DNA from 3 places in the Vibrio coralliirubri genome. Region 3 is predicted to be linked to each of the others. Evidence: predicted binding sites of a transcription regulator. Region 3 holds the regulator's gene; each other region holds the start of a gene.
What was found. Region 3 encodes PurR, which represses purine synthesis genes. Its sites were predicted from a motif close to TNANGNAAACGTTTNCNTNA; they were not measured.

Region 1 (5,342 bases), 540 kb from region 3:
ATGTTCCACCAGTTAAGACACTGGTACCCAGTTTAACAACGACAGTTTTACGCTGTGTTGTTGTCCCGCTTTGATGATTTGTTGTCATGAAGTCTTTTATGGATAAAACAAATAAGAGGTGATGTTTTAGCAATCAAAAGGGGAATTCACAAGCAGAAAAGGTGCGAAATCGCACCTTTTTGCTTTATATAGAAGAGTAACCTTTAAAATTAGACGAATTCGACAGACTCTTCGTCTAATTGGATACTGATTTCAAACTTACTTTGAAGTTCATCAACCAGTTTTTTGTGGAAGGCTTCTTGAGTTCGAGAGACCTCAGCGACCGCCTTTTTAGGTAACGGCAAAGAGTCCCAGTTACCATCGATGTTGTACTTGCCGATATTGTACTTCGCCGAATATCCCTCTTCCGACTTATCCAATTCCAGCCACCAGCCCCAGAACTCGCGTTCTTCTGGTGATTTTTTATCGTTCACACATACAGACAAGCAATCAAAGATATAGTGGCCTTCTTCTGATTGCGGTTCCCTTAAGTAAGGCCCGATCGCCTTTAAAACATTCAACAAGCGGTAATGCGTAGGTTGTTGTGTCACTTCTGACATATTGAATCTCCATTTTCAATGTTAAGAATGACGTTACTCAGACTGTTATACGTAGAAACTACGCATTTAGATTTTATAAATTACCTCTGAGTATCAGGTACTTAGTTTGTACACTTTTCATGCTTAACTAATTTAGGAGAAATGTCATCTAAATAATTCATCCTCAAGCCACTTTATCGCCAATTCGAGGGATTGCTCATAACCTTGTGTAATTGACTTAGCTTTGATTTTCTTCGCTTTTCCGTAATCACTGTAAATAGCAACCAGTTGATTATCCATTGGTGGTGAAACTGGGTCGCCTTCCAGAGCCAATGCCAAGATTGGAACACTGGTTTTACTGTTTGACAGCAAACCTTGTACCTTGAGTGACCACGCCATCAACTGCCCAGAAAGGCTATTGATATCAACAGCACCTTTACCAAGACGCGAAGCCAACACATCTAGATGCATCTTAGGCATCTGTTTCAGTTTGTCGGCATGAACAAAGATGTCGTGAATTGGCGCGCCTAAAGAGATACACGCTTTAATCTTATGTTGCTCAAGGAAAGATAGTCTCACCATCGCATTGCCACCGAAGCGGAAACCAAACAAGCCGACTTTGTGGTGATCGACCCATGGGATGTTAGGCAATTCATTCAGCACCGCTTGGTGAAGACAAGATGAGTCTTCTGTTAACGGCCAATGTGCACTGTGCCCTATTGATGGCATGTCTACCGTTAACATAGCAATGTTCTTAGGTGCTAAATAATCCCTAAACAAGCGCCACATATCCGTTTGCAAGCTATCTAGACCCGCACTGACAATCACAACCGGTTGTGGTTTATCTGTCTTGGTTAGATGCAAGTTCGCTTTGATCTTCTTGTTTTGGTATGGAATATCAATCTGTTTGACGATCAACTTAGTGTGCTTGATCGCTTCAGAATACGCTGCGTTGGCCAACACTTGAGCCTGAGCCGCCAAGTTGTCGCTCTTGAGATGTGGGTAACCCGCAATACTGAAGCACAACGATGCTGAAAACAGCTCTTCAGCCATCTCTTCATCGTTCTTTTCATTAGAGCGATTCTGATGCTGCATACCCAGCTTGGTCCATTCGTATGCCCAGTTACCGCTTCGGTAACCCATGACCGTATCAAGCCACTCATCGGTTGTCCGAGAGTTATCTGATGACGCGATGCGAGCCAATACCGCTTCTTGCTCTATTGGATTAACGCCTTGCCAGACCCACTGAAGACGTCTTAGGTTTCGGTACCATGATGAGTTTTGCTGTTCACGTTTCTCATCCAATAACGCTTCAGAGCTTGGCATGTATTGTGTCAACATTGAGGTCTCTTTCGCCTGCTTGTGCTTTACAAACAAAGTTTCCGAAAGGTTCGAGCTCGTTTCTTCTGGTTCAGACATTGGGATACTTAATAAGAAATGGTTGTCACTAATAATATAAAAAAAAATGACCCTATAAAGGGTCATTTCTCAAAAAACTAAGTTTACGCTTATTTTGACTTGCGATTTACTGGCTCAACGTAGCTTAGGCTAGTATCCCAAGGTTGCTCAATCCATGTGTCTTGAGCGATATCAACAATGTACTCGTCTAGCAAATCAGCACCAGATGGTTTTGCACATACAGCGATCAGTTTCGCTTTAGGGTACATTTCGCGAAGCTTACGTGCAGTGTCACCACTATCAACCAAGTCTTCAACGATTAGGAAGCCTTCGCCGTCACCTTCAGGTGCTTTAACTACTGTCATATCACGTTGGTGATCGTGGTCGTAGCTAGAAATACAAATCGTATCTACGTGACGAATACCTAGCTCACGAGCCAAGATTGCACCAGGAACCAAACCACCACGGCTTACAGCCCAGATGCCTTTCCACTGCTCTGCTGGCATTTGCTTTTCAGCAAGTTGACGGCAGTAAGTCTGCATGTTGTCCCAAGTGATAACGAATTTGTTGCTCATAGTATAAAACCTAATAATTTTGTCATGTTATTAGAGGCTATCTCAAACATAGCCTCTTCAGCGATTAAGCAGAAATCTAGACGATTAAGCGAAAATGTATTTAAGAATAAAGATAACCGACATTACCCACACAGCAGGTGAAACGTCGCGACCTTTACCACTTAGCAGCTTAATTGCAGCGTAAGCGATGAAACCTAGTGAGATACCCTCAGCGATAGAGTACGTCAGCGGCATAAGCAGACATGTTACCACGACTGGTGCTGCTTCCGTAAGATCACGCCAATCAATGCCAACTAGGCCAGACATCATCAGAATTGCTACATAGAAAAGTGCACCTGATGTTGCGTAAGCCGGAATCATACCTGCAAGTGGCGAGAAGAAAAGAGCCAGTAGGAATAAGATACCAACAACAACAGCCGTTAGACCGGTACGACCGCCTTCAGCAACACCCGCAACACTCTCAACATAAGACGTTGTGTTTGAAGTACCTAGCAGTGCACCAATAGATGTTGCTGTAGAGTCAGCAAGCAGTGCTTTGTTCAAGCGCGGTAGTTTGCCGTCTTCTTTGATTAGGTTTGCTTTCGTTGCAACACCAACCAGAGTACCCGCTGTATCGAACAAATCGACGAACAAGAATGCGAATACCACTGAAATCATACCGATTTCAAATACAGCAGAGAAATCAAGCTGCATGAATGTAGGTGCAAGGCTTGGTGGTGTAGACATGATGCCGCCGTATTGAACGTCACCAATAACAATGCCAAGAGCTGTTATAGCTAGAATCGCAATCATTACTGCGCCTTTCACGCCACGGTGAACAAGAGCAATTGTTAGGAAGAAACCAAGTGAGCCTAGGATAGGAGCAATCGCGGTAATATCGCCCAGTGAAACTTTAGTTGCTGGGTTAGAAACAACGATGCCTGCATTGCTAAGAGCAATAAACGCTAGGAAAAGACCGATACCTGCAGAGATACCAACACGCAGAGACATAGGGATCGAGTTGATAATCCATTCACGGATCTTAAAGATACTTAAGAAGATGAAGATTACGCCTGATACGAAAACCGCTGCCAGAGCAACTTGCCACGTATAACCCATACCCATTACAACAGCGTAGGTAAAGAATGCGTTCAAACCCATGCCTGGAGCTTGAGCAATTGGGTAGTTAGCAACAAAGCCCATGATGAAACAGCCAATAGCAGCCGCTAAACAGGTTGCTACAAATACAGCGCCATGGTCCATACCAGCATCAGCTAGAATCATTGGGTTTACAAAAATGATGTAAGCCATTGTTAGGAAGGTTGTTAGACCTGCGATGATTTCAGTGCGCACATTGGTGCCATTTTCACTGAGTTTGAATAGCTTTTCGAACATTATCGAATCCTATAAGGGTAAAAAGTAAACGGTTGCGTAATCGATTGGCTGTGGATTATAAAGTTATCAAATAACAAATTCCAGATAGAATTAAGGCTCTAATCGATATTTATCAGAATGCCGTATGAAACAAAGCGATTAAAAATAAAAACATCAGCGTAAAATATCTTTTAAAAACAACAAATTAATAACAATGCATTCAGTAAAATTAGTTGGTTGTTTTTTCTACCATCGGTTATTTTTATTGAGAATCTAGCCAGTAAATTCTGAATTCAAACCCACAATAGTTATGTATTTTTCAACAGGATCAGTAATAAGGCGCAAATTGATATTTCGGCGTTTAAAAAACAACCGCGCAGAACTGCATGGAAAGTGACAAGCGAAAGCGGTTTGGGAAAAGTAGCAGGCAAAAAAAACGCCACTCAAAACTGAGTGGCGGTAGAATCTGTCAACCAAAAGGGCTGTAAAAGAATTCCAATATATAGGGGTGAACAAAACTGTTCGAGTTACATGCTTACGGTATTAGTAACCAAAGCTTGTAGGGTATGCAAAGTTGCTAGTGTAAACAGAGCTGTTAATCCAGAACATTGCAGATGGTAAACCTTTCATAACTATCACCTTAATAAATCAATAAAAAACGAATTTGATTTCTCGGTTCCTTGGAGGCGATAAAACGGACTCATCCTTTGAGCATTTACTCTTCATCTCAGAAGTTGGTTATTAATATACCCTAAAGAAAAAAGATTACAAGTATTTTTTGCTATACGTCACACTTTTTGCCATTTGCGGTTATTTTGCAAACTTATTTTCGTAATTAAATTACAGAATAGAATTAAACAAACGTTTGCTTGCGCCATTTATAAGCATCAAGGCGCTTAATTGTGATCAGGTGGACAAGATCGCTTTCAAAATTTGAGCTATTTGAGGTTTAGAACCGCTACTCGTCAAAACGCTCAAGTGGTATGCTGTTGCCATCAAAACAGACCCATATTTTAGATTTTTGTTCTAGGTTTTCACCCATACAAAACCTAAATATATGGTTATCAAATAAAAAAGGAGTCATCCGTGTCTGAATTCCATTCTGAGATCAGTAAATTATCCCCTGCCCCTATCTGGCAGTTCTTCGATAAGATTTGCTCAATCCCACACCCTTCTAAGCATGAAGAAGAGCTTGCTCAATACATTATTGCTTGGGCAACAGAGCAAGGCCTAGATGTACGTCGTGACCCAACGGGCAACGTATTCATCAAAAAGCCTGCAACGGCGGGTATGGAAAACAAAAAAGGTGTGGTGCTACAAGCTCACATCGATATGGTTCCACAAAAGAACGAAGACACAGTTCATGACTTCGCTAAAGATCCAATCCAACCATACATTGATGGTGAGTGGGTTACAGCTAAAGGCACAACGCTTGGCG
Region 2 (5,342 bases), 1.3 Mb from region 3:
GAGTACAACGCTCTTTGCAGCTCTGCGTTGTAGTCAGCGCTCACGTTAATGTGGCCCATCTTACGACCTGCACGCTTCTCTTTGCCATACCAATGAACATGACAGCCACCTTGAGCAAGAATTGCTTCAGGAAGAGTATCTTCACCAAGAATGTTGATCATTGCGGTTGGACGAATCAGTTTAGTGCTGCCTAGTGGCATGCCACACACTGCACGCAGGTGGTTTTCAAACTGACAAGTCTCTGCGCCTTGTTGCGTCCAGTGGCCCGAGTTATGAACACGTGGTGCAATCTCATTAACCAGCAGTGAACCTTGAACATCAAAGAACTCAAGTGCTAGCACACCAACGTAATCTAGGCGCTCAGCAATGGCAGTGAACATGGCTTTCGCTTGCTCTTGCAGTTCAATGTCATCAATCGCTGTCGATAAGCTCAACACGCCGTCGGTGTGAACATTTTCAGCCAGTGGATACACTTGAATCTCGCCATTGGTACCACGAGCACCAACCAGTGATACTTCGCGGTCAAACGGAACAAACTCTTCAGCCACAATCGCTTGGTTGTCTGTTGCGGCAATGCACTCGGCCATTTCTGTCCAAGTCGCGTCAACATTGTCTAATGTCTTTAAGCGCCATTGACCTTTGCCATCGTAACCACCCAGTGTGCTCTTCAATACCATTGGTAAGCCAACGTGAGCGATCGCAGTGTCAAAGTCTTCGCGAGAGTTAATCACGTAGTATTTGGCATTTTTCACATTTGCTTCGTCTAACAGGGCTTTTTCAAGACGACGGTCACCGCCGGCTTTAATTGCTTCTGTTGTCGGTAAGAACTTACCGCTGCGTTCACACACCTCAAGTACATCGTGAGGAATATGTTCGAATTCAGCAGTAATGACGTCCGCACGCTCAATCGCATTTTCTAGGCCGTTGCCCATAATCGCTTGCGTTAATGGGTGAACAATATTTTTGCTGCCAACATCAAAAGCAGAAATTTCAATATTCAGCGGTGCCCCAGCTAGGGACATCATGCGAGCAAGTTGGCCCGCGCCTAACACAAGAACATGCATTGAAATTAGTCCTCTGCAGGGTTTGGATTAGCTAGAACCGTTTCTGTTTGCTCAGAACGGAACGCTTCTACTTTTGCCATTACTTCTTCATTGTGTGTACCAATGATTTGAGCCGCTAGGATGCCTGCATTGGCAGCGCCAGCTTCACCGATAGCCAAAGTACCTACCGCGATACCTTTTGGCATCTGCACGATAGAAAGCAGAGAGTCCATGCCTTTCAGTGCTTTAGACTGAACTGGAACACCCAGAACTGGTACGCTTGTGAAAGCAGCAGCCATGCCCGGAAGGTGCGCTGCACCGCCAGCACCAGCAATAATCACTTTAATACCGCGCTCTTTCGCACTGGTTGCGTAGTCTGCAAGCAACTGAGGTGTGCGGTGAGCAGAAACCACTTTTGTTTCGTACGCCACGCCAAACTGATCCAACATTTCTGCAGCTAGCTTCATTGTTGGCCAATCAGATTTAGAACCCATGATAATACCGACAGTCATCTCAAACTCCTTCAGGTACGATTTAATTAGTGATTAGATATTTTGCGCGCATTATACGGGTAAAATTGCTTAAGGAAAACGTTTGCGTCAGTCTAAGTTGTTAATTGATACATTTTATAAACAAATAGCTTTAGTCACAGTGAATGATAATTTGTACACTTAGTGAGTTAGATAACTGAATTAATGAGGCAACCCGTGGATAACTTTCAACATACTTTGCAGGCATTACAACAAGGTGAAGTCATTGCTTACCCGACCGAAGGCGTTTTTGGGGTCGGTTGTGATCCCGATAATCCACAAGCCATCAAGAAATTACTCGACCTAAAACAACGACCGATCGAGAAAGGGTTGATCTTAATTGCTGCGAGTTACGAGCAACTGTTACCTTACATTGATGAAAGCCAATTGACGGAAGAACAGTTGGCAACAGTGAAATCGACATGGCCAGGTCCTGTCACTTGGATCATGCCAACCAGCAGCAAAGTTACTGACTGGGTAAGTGGTCAGTTTGATTCCATCGCGGTACGAGTGACTGATCACCCTTTGGTTCAAAGAATGTGTAATGAGTTTGGTAAGCCGTTAACCTCTACCAGTGCTAACCTGACCGGCGAGCCGCCTTGTATGACGACTGAAGAAGTTCAGCAGCAACTTGGCCAACATTTGGTGGCTATTTTAGAAGGTCAAACGGGTGGCCGTGAGAAGCCAAGCGAAATTAGAGATGCAAAAACGTCGAAAATATTAAGACAGGGTTAAACCCTGCAGAGGAAGAAAGATGTCAGCAATTGATAAAGAAGCAGTAAAGCAGTTTTTACTGAGCCTACAAGATTCGATTTGCCAGCAGCTTGAACAAGCTGATGGTACTGCACTGTTTGAAGAAGATGCATGGGAGCGTGAACCTGGCGAGCGCCTGGGTGGTGGTGGTCGAACTCGTGTGATGACCAACGGTGCGGTATTTGAGCAAGGTGGGGTTAACTTCTCTCACGTAGCGGGTAAGGCTATGCCTGCCTCAGCTACAGCTCATCGCCCTGAATTGGCCGGACGTAAGTTTGAGGCGATGGGGGTTTCATTAGTTATACACCCGAAAAACCCATATATCCCAACCTCACACGCGAACGTTCGATTCTTCATAGCAGAAAAAGAAGGGGAAGACCCGATTTGGTGGTTTGGTGGTGGTTTTGACTTAACGCCATTTTATCCTGTCGACGAAGACTGCCAATCTTGGCATCAAACAGCCAAAGATCTTTGTGCGCCATTTGGTGACGATGTTTATCAAGAGCACAAAGAATGGTGTGATAAGTACTTCTATCTTCCACATAGAGATGAAACACGTGGTGTGGGTGGTTTGTTCTTTGATGACTTAAATGAGTGGGGCTTCGATAAGAGCTTTGCTTACATGCAGGCGGTCGGTGAGGGCTTTGCTGCGGCGTACTTACCAATTGTAGAACGACGCAAAGAGACACCTTATGGCGAACGTGAGCGTGACTTCCAACTATACCGTCGTGGCCGCTATGTTGAATTTAACCTAGTCTATGACCGTGGCACCCTATTTGGTCTACAAAGCGGTGGTCGCACAGAGTCTATATTGATGTCGATGCCGCCATTGGCTCGCTGGGAATACCGCTACGAACCACAAGCGGGTTCACCAGAAGCTCTGCTTTATAGCGACTACCTAAAGCCTCGAGTTTGGTAGTTCTTCCTTCCTTATAGGGATAGTGATAGGGTCATCTATATAGATGACCCTTTTTTATTTCTGTTAGGTAAGGATATGACACAGCAAGTAGATCGTTATGCCGTTTTCGGTAACCCTATTGGGCAAAGCAAATCGCCATTCATTCACACATTATTTGCTCGCCAAACCAACCAACAGCTTACCTATACAGCATTACAGCCAGAGCATGGTCAATTTATCACTGCTGCCAAAGCCTTTTTCAGCGAAGGTGGTCGAGGATGTAATGTCACTGCGCCTTTTAAAGAAGATGCCTACCAGTTTGCCAATCGCCTAACTGAGAGAGCTGAACTAGCTGGTGCCGTAAATACCCTTAAGAAGTTAGATGACGGAGAGATCATTGGTGATAACACCGATGGTGAGGGTTTAGTTCAAGACCTGCTTCAACATCAAGTCACGCTAAAAGGAGCACGTGTTCTTCTTCTTGGCGCTGGTGGTGCTGCGAGAGGAGTGATTCAACCTCTTCTCGACCAAAAGCCACAACAGCTGGTGATTGCTAACCGAACCAGTTCAAAGGCAGAACTATTGGCTGAGATGTTTTCGTCGCATGGGAACATCAAGGGGATGGGGCTAAGTGATGTTAGTGAAGGCTTTGATGTCATTATTAACTCGACCTCATCTGGTCTAAGTGGGCAGCTTCCTGAAGTGTCTGAGGTGATTTTCAATTCTACTAGCGCCGTTTATGACATGGTTTATGGATCTGGAACGACGGTATTCAATCAATGGGCATTAGATAATGGTGTTCATGCTGCTTATGATGGTTTGGGTATGCTAGTGGGGCAGGCAGCAGAAAGCTTTATGCTTTGGCGTGGTCTTCGTCCGGGAACAAAACAGATTTTAAGAGAATTACGTAAAAATCTAGAGATGTAATGGGGTGTTTATAAAAAATGAATCAATCAATTCTATTTCCTGATATCCAAGATTGGGATGAAGAGAGTCGAACAATCACCTTCCCAGCACAACAGTCGGGCGCATTGATTGAATGTGTCATGTCTATTGAGGAATTATCACAACTGGCAGGAAGAGATATAGAAGAAGGCGATCAAGCTTTAGTTATCTTTTCAGAGTTACGTTTCGATATTGAAGAGCTAGCGGAAGAGTTAATAGAAGAAGAGGAGTATGACTCCTCTAATCGGATTCAGATCAAAGCGCTTTAGACTGGAAGCGCAGAATCTAGATAGTCATTTTTATTCTGAACATAGTTGTCAGCTGATTTCTGTAAAAAAGCACGCTCTTTATCATTTAATGGGCGTGCTTGTTTTACTGGGCTTCCTACATAGAGATAACCGCTTTCAAGTACCTTGTTTGGTGGCACCAAGCTACCAGCACCAATCATCACTTCTTTTTGGATAATCACGCCATCCAACACGATCGCTCCCATACCAACAAGTACACGATCTTCAATGGTGCAGCCATGCAGCATGACTTTATGCCCGATAGTGACATCATTACCTATTAATAGAGGATAACCCTCAGGGTTTTCAGCATTCTTATGGGTGACGTGTAAAACGCTGCCGTCTTGGATATTCGTTCTCTCTCCAATATGAATGTGGTTCACATCTCCTCGAGCTGCAACCAAAGGCCACACGCTAGAGTCGTTACCGATTTTGATATCACCAACCAGTACCGAACTTGTATCTATATAGACACCTTGCCCAATCTGGGGGGATATTCCTTTATAACTGCGTATTGAACTCATAAATCCTCCTTTATATAGGCACCTTAAGCCCTTAATTAAGGGGAATACTAGTGAAAATGGAGCGTTTTGAACAAAAAACGCTCGAACAATCAAAAAAGTAAGAAAAACTTCAAAAAGGGCTTGCCAGTGTGATCGAAATCTCTATAATGCCACCTCGCTGACACGGGATGGCTTCAACAGAAACCAAAACGAATCAGCAGGTCAAGTTAGCCAAGCTAAGCGCTTGAAAAAAGTTTTGAAAATAGTGGTTGACACTAAAACTTAAATCGCTAAAATGGCCGTCCGATTTGAGCGAAGCTCAAAAAGGAAAAGCTCTTTAACAATTTAAACCTATCAATCTGTGTGGGCACTCGTTGATGAAT
Region 3 (5,342 bases):
AAATATTTTAAAGATAGAGAGCTACCAATACCGACTCTTTATTTGATGGGTGAACGTGACTACATGTTTATTAAGCCTGTGAAAGAAATGGTCGCAGCGCATGAGTCGAGCGAGCTAGTAGAGATTCCGAATTGTGGGCACGTATGTAACGTGGAAAACCCTGAAGAGTTTAATCAGCGTTCGATTGCGTTTATTCAAAAACAAATTCAGTGATTTTGTAAATGCGAAATCAAAGATGATGATGGAATCGAATTGAAATAAAAACGGGAAGCTAATTTTAGCTTCCCGTTTTTATTTGGAGGAGGTATCTGACCGAATCGTTCTATCAGGTCACTGAAACCTTGCTATTCAGGTGAGGCAGCACCGCACTGCCAGCAAGAACCGAACTGCGCTTCGTTGACTTCATGACACTTACCACAACGCCACTCTTCATAGATGATCGAATCTTGCTGCTTTTGGTAGTCATTTACTAGCATGCGAGCTTTACTGGCCAATTTTGGCTCATATAACCATACGTAAGGGTCAGTTTCTTCAGTGAATGGGATTTCCCCCTTCAATCCGAACAACCCCTCACCACGGACTTCACAGGCAATATTCTCGCTTTCTAATAATCCACAGATGATATGAGCTTCTGTCGGATTCGATGCACTGAAGATTTTCATTGAAATAGAACCTTATTCAGCTATCTGTGTTATTTAGCTATTATAAACTATTCTGCTATAAACGTTATTCAGCTACGGGCGTTGAACGAAACTTACCCATCAACCATTTAGCCACTATTGGGAATATCCCCAATAACGCAAATGACAATAGTACTGAAGGGGAGACGATGCCCGAAAGTGAATCAATTTCTGCGAGCTGAGTACCAGCATTCAAGAAAACCGCCGTCCCCGGTAACATCCCGATTTGACTCGTAATGTAGTAACGACTCACTGACATCGGTGTTAGACCCATCAATAGGTTGATAAGGAAAAATGGGAATACAGGAATCAGACGCAGAGAAAACAGGTAAAATGCGCCGTCTTTTTCAACCCCCTTGTTAATCGTCGCCAATTTGTCACCAAACTTGGTTTGAATCCAGTCACGTAACAGGTAACGGCTACTTAAGAAGGCTAAAGTAGCACCGATCGCACTTGCGAAAGATACCAGCAGCAAGCTGTTCCAGAAGCCAAATAGCGCGGCCCCTAATAGGGTCACAACAGCGGCACCTGGAATGGAGAAAGCCGTAATCATTACATACGCGACAAAATAGATAGCGGCAGCCGCAATAAAGTTGCTGTCAATGTAGTCATTTAACACAGCTTGTTGGGCCTTAGCATTTTCAAGCGTTAGGTACTGGCCGAAATTGATGCCTAACAACACGATGGTTACGACCAACACAATACCCAATATCATTTTCTTACTCATTGATACTTCCTCTAAATTTTCAATGCATACCGATAGTATAGATAGACAGGCAAAGCATAGATTAACTTTCACCAGATATAAAAAAAGCCGCAGTAAATGCGGCTTAGTTGTGTATAGAGATTGTACTGACAATGTTAATTGACGCGATTGATAAGCTCTTCGCGACGCTGCTGCGGTATAACAGACCAATGTGTACCATTGATCGCGCCTTCTAGCGCCCAAAGTAGTTCAATACTGACAGAAGACGCATGCGATTCTTTGATGGCGTTAAATGCGTTTACAGAGCCAGATTCATATAAACGTTCTACAGAATCGATCCCTGCCTTTTTCAACATACGCTCGGTAGCGAGTCGAAGATTAGGCAGATCTTTGAGTCGGGTCGGCTTAGCAGAAGACTGCTCAGCTTTTTCTTCTTTAGCAAAACCTAGAGACGTGGTTGCAAGCTGCAAGATTTTCTCTTGGTCTTGCCAGAGGCCTTCAGGTAAAGCGAAATATTTAGTAACGACAGGGAAACCACGTTTTTTGTAGACGTACGGTTGAAACCCTTGTTGTTCGAATTGTTTCGTTGTGCCTTTGTCTGCGCGTATGTGCAACTGGTCATTTACAACCAGAGCAAACATAGTGTCATCAGCAAAAAGACCGAAGCCACCAAACATTGAGCGTGATTTTATTTTTCCTAGGGACTCAAATAACTTCATCGAGTCCTTTAGTATCGGTTTATCCATGTTATTTATCTCGGTGTATTTGAACTACGCCACCAAATAAGCAGGTCCGAGAGATTAGCAAAATGTTGCAATTAAATTGTCAATAAGCCGTAAATTACTAAATTATTAGTAGTTACTGCATTTTGCCATCGGTAACCCCGCTACCATACCAACGAGTGGTTTAGGCCGGAAGCTTTGCGTCTCACTCTTTCGAGTGGTTTGCCCTGTGCGTGACTGATTGAATAGAATAAAGTTTTTGTTGAATGAAGCTCACAGTTGATATTTCAAAATGTGATATTGCTTCAATTAATGATCTTTCCGTTGTGCATCTGGGTTCATTATAGTTGCTGATAAAAAAAGCGCACCTAAAGGTGCGCTTGATGAAATTAAACTCGAATTATCAATTAATTTAACGTTTTAACTGTACTTCGTTCAACAATTTCAGGGTGCATTTCGAAGACGCGTTTTTCGTGGTCTTTGTCTTTGATGCGCTCTAATAGAATTTCGAATGCATTCTTACCAACACGACGCTTTGGTTGGTGAACGGTCGTTAGCGGCGGAGAGAAGTATTCAGCCAGTTCGATGTTGTCGTAACCGATCACTGAGATATCTTCTGGAATGCGAATGCCTTTTTCTTGCAGGCGGCTCATTAAGCCGAGTGCCATTGTGTCGTTAAAGCAGAATACCGCCGTTGGACGATCTTCCATCTCAACGATTTGTTCTGCAGCAAGAACAGCCGTATCACACTCGAAGTTACCTTCGATGATCATATTTTCATCGGCAGAAATCTTAGCTTCGTTAAGTGCACGCTTGTAACCGGCAATACGTTCAACACATGCTGCTTTGTCTAAGTGGCCACTTAAACATGCAATCTTAGAGTGACCGCGTTCAATAAGGTATTTGGTCGCTAGGTAGCCACCTTCTTCAGAGTTATCGATGATCTTATCAGCCTGAGAGCTCTCAGGGCCCCAGTCCATGATAACTTTAGGGATGTCAGCGTGACGGTCTAACATCTCTCTTAGTTCTTCAGTTAGGTCAGAACACATAACTAAGATGCCATCTACACGTTTCTCTGCAAGCATTCGAATGTAGTCACGTTGCTTCTCATAGATACCGCCCGTATTACACAGGATCAAAGTGTAACCTTGACGGTAGCAGTAGCTCTCAACACCATCGATAACTTCAGAGAAGAATAGGTTAGTTGATTGAGTCACTAGCATGCCGATAGTGCGTGTTGTATTACATTTCAAGCTACGAGCAACAGCACTTGGTGCATAGTTCAGTTCATCTACGGCTTTGTTTACTTTTTCTTGAGTTGCTTCTGCAACAAAGCGAGTTTTATTGATTACGTGAGAAACGGTTGTTGTTGATACGCCGGCTAAGCGAGCGACATCTTTTATAGTGGCCATGGTTTTATCCTATTAGAAGCTACTTTCCCAAAGTACGGAATAAAGTAGCCGTTAAGCTACCTAACTAAGAGCTTAAATTTGTAGGGCTCTTTGGGTACTAAAGTGCTAAAAAACAAAAAACCGCTATTGAGCGGCTTGTCTTAACACCGAAATGCTCTGAACTTTAATAAGCATAGCATTTCGTGAATGTTTCATATTTTATCGTTTGCGGTCACAATTTTAGACTGACTAGAAACTACTCGCAATAAAATTCACCCAGAAATCCGGGTGAATTGTCACATTCTACTGAATTTATTTACCTAGTCATCCAATAAGCTATTCACCAGCTAAATATTGAGTGTCTAATTGACAGAATGCGAGTAGCAAAGATGAGACACTAGCGTAGAAACCGAATTCATCAACGTCATGACATTTCACGTTGAACTTTGGTACCCAAGTCAGCAGTTGTTGGTCGATAAACTGCTGTTGAACGGCAAATGAATTCTCTAGCTCTTCTTCAATATCCGTTTCGTTTGAACGAATGATCAAGTTACCAAGGAAATCGAGTTCGATAGCAATGTGGTCTGCTGGCTCTTTTAGATCTTGGTTCACAACTAAGTTGTGCTTAGCCATGATCTCTTCCATATCTTTTGCTGGCTTATCATTCAAAAGGCCAGTTTCGCCGATATACATAGAAGCGTAAGGAAGAGCGCCGTGTTTATCTGTCTTTAAGAAAAGGTCGCAAAAGTCTGCAGACAGTTCTAGCTGGGCATCTTCACGTGTTTGTAGACGGTTCAGCGCATCCACTAACTTATCAATCGCTGGCTTTAGTGTTTCATTTTCGCCTAAACCAGTTAGGAAAGAACGAATTTCAACAGAGTGGTAGTGATCGAGTTCTTCTTGAGTGAGCTCTTTGGCAAATAAGCTTGATAGCCACCAGTATATTTCTGCTCTTTGCTCGTTGAACGCTTTCGTATCTTTCATTTGTTAGATCCTGACTTAGTCTTGTGATGTTGCTTATATACATCTTGAAGTCACTTGGGCATAAGCACACCAAGGCTGAATAACAAGGTTATTTGCGAAACGCAAAGTTACTCGTTAGTAGTAATGCCTATATTGAATTGCGATGGACGATAAATAGCAAGGTTTAAGATTGTCTTGTATCAAAAAAAATCCATGTTTCTGGCTTTTATCTTCTGTACCACTAGAATTGTTACTAGTTATGAATAGAATAGTCACTGAAACTATTAAATAAGAAAAGTGGTGTAGATGAGCTATCACGTATTAGTCGTAGAAGATGATGTGGTAACCCGCAGTAAACTGGTTGGATACTTCCAGAACGAGGGTTACACAGTGAGCGAAGCAGAAAGCGGCGCTCAAATGAGAAACGTGTTAGAAGAAAACAACGTTGACCTCATTATGCTGGACATCAACTTACCAGGCGAAGATGGATTGATGCTAACTCGCGAATTACGCAGTCAATCAGACATTGGAATTATTTTAGTTACTGGACGCACGGATAGCATCGACAAAATCGTAGGCCTTGAAATGGGCGCTGACGATTACGTTACTAAACCCTTCGAACTTCGCGAGTTATTAGTTCGAGTAAAAAACCTACTTTGGCGTATCTCTGCCGCTCGTAAAACAGCTGCGGGCGCAGTAGAAGAAACATCAGATGAGTCTGTGGTTCGTTTTGGTGAGTGGACATTTGATATTCCTCGTCGTGCGTTAAGCAAAAACGGCGAACCGGTGAAACTGACCAAAGCAGAATACGAACTGCTAGTGGCTTTGTCCTCTTACCCTAACCAAGTATTAAGCCGCGAACGTATTCTGAATATGATCA

Region 1: the regulator PurR is predicted to act here: its motif matches at 3,946-3,965, upstream of OCV20_RS03500 (NCS2 family permease).
Region 2: the regulator PurR is predicted to act here: its motif matches at 1,626-1,645, upstream of purE (5-(carboxyamino)imidazole ribonucleotide mutase).

What each region holds. Positions count from the first base shown of each region.
Region 1 covers NZ_AP025470.1:719,810-725,151, reverse strand. The annotation lists gene proB (glutamate 5-kinase) at 1-133, opposite strand, end outside; gene crl (sigma factor-binding protein Crl) at 210-599, opposite strand; gene frsA (esterase FrsA) at 744-1,997, opposite strand; gene gpt (xanthine phosphoribosyltransferase) at 2,087-2,551, opposite strand; gene OCV20_RS03500 (NCS2 family permease) at 2,636-3,925, opposite strand; gene OCV20_RS03495 (aminoacyl-histidine dipeptidase) at 4,991-5,342, shown strand, end outside.
Region 2 covers NZ_AP025470.1:3,626,305-3,631,646, reverse strand. The annotation lists gene OCV20_RS16450 (5-(carboxyamino)imidazole ribonucleotide synthase) at 1-1,064, opposite strand, end outside; gene purE (5-(carboxyamino)imidazole ribonucleotide mutase) at 1,070-1,555, opposite strand; gene tsaC (L-threonylcarbamoyladenylate synthase type 1 TsaC) at 1,751-2,308, shown strand; gene hemF (oxygen-dependent coproporphyrinogen oxidase) at 2,328-3,245, shown strand; gene aroE (shikimate dehydrogenase) at 3,321-4,151, shown strand; gene OCV20_RS16425 (DUF1488 family protein) at 4,169-4,438, shown strand; gene OCV20_RS16420 (gamma carbonic anhydrase family protein) at 4,435-4,980, opposite strand.
Region 3 covers NZ_AP025470.1:1,261,970-1,267,311, forward strand. The annotation lists gene OCV20_RS05935 (alpha/beta fold hydrolase) at 1-213, shown strand, start outside; gene OCV20_RS05940 (putative signal transducing protein) at 345-662, opposite strand; gene OCV20_RS05945 (TVP38/TMEM64 family protein) at 727-1,407, opposite strand; gene OCV20_RS05950 (TfoX/Sxy family DNA transformation protein) at 1,542-2,132, opposite strand; cyclic di-GMP riboswitch class I at 2,260-2,345, opposite strand; gene purR (HTH-type transcriptional repressor PurR) at 2,516-3,520, opposite strand; gene torD (molecular chaperone TorD) at 3,836-4,483, opposite strand; gene torR (two-component system response regulator TorR) at 4,769-5,342, shown strand, end outside.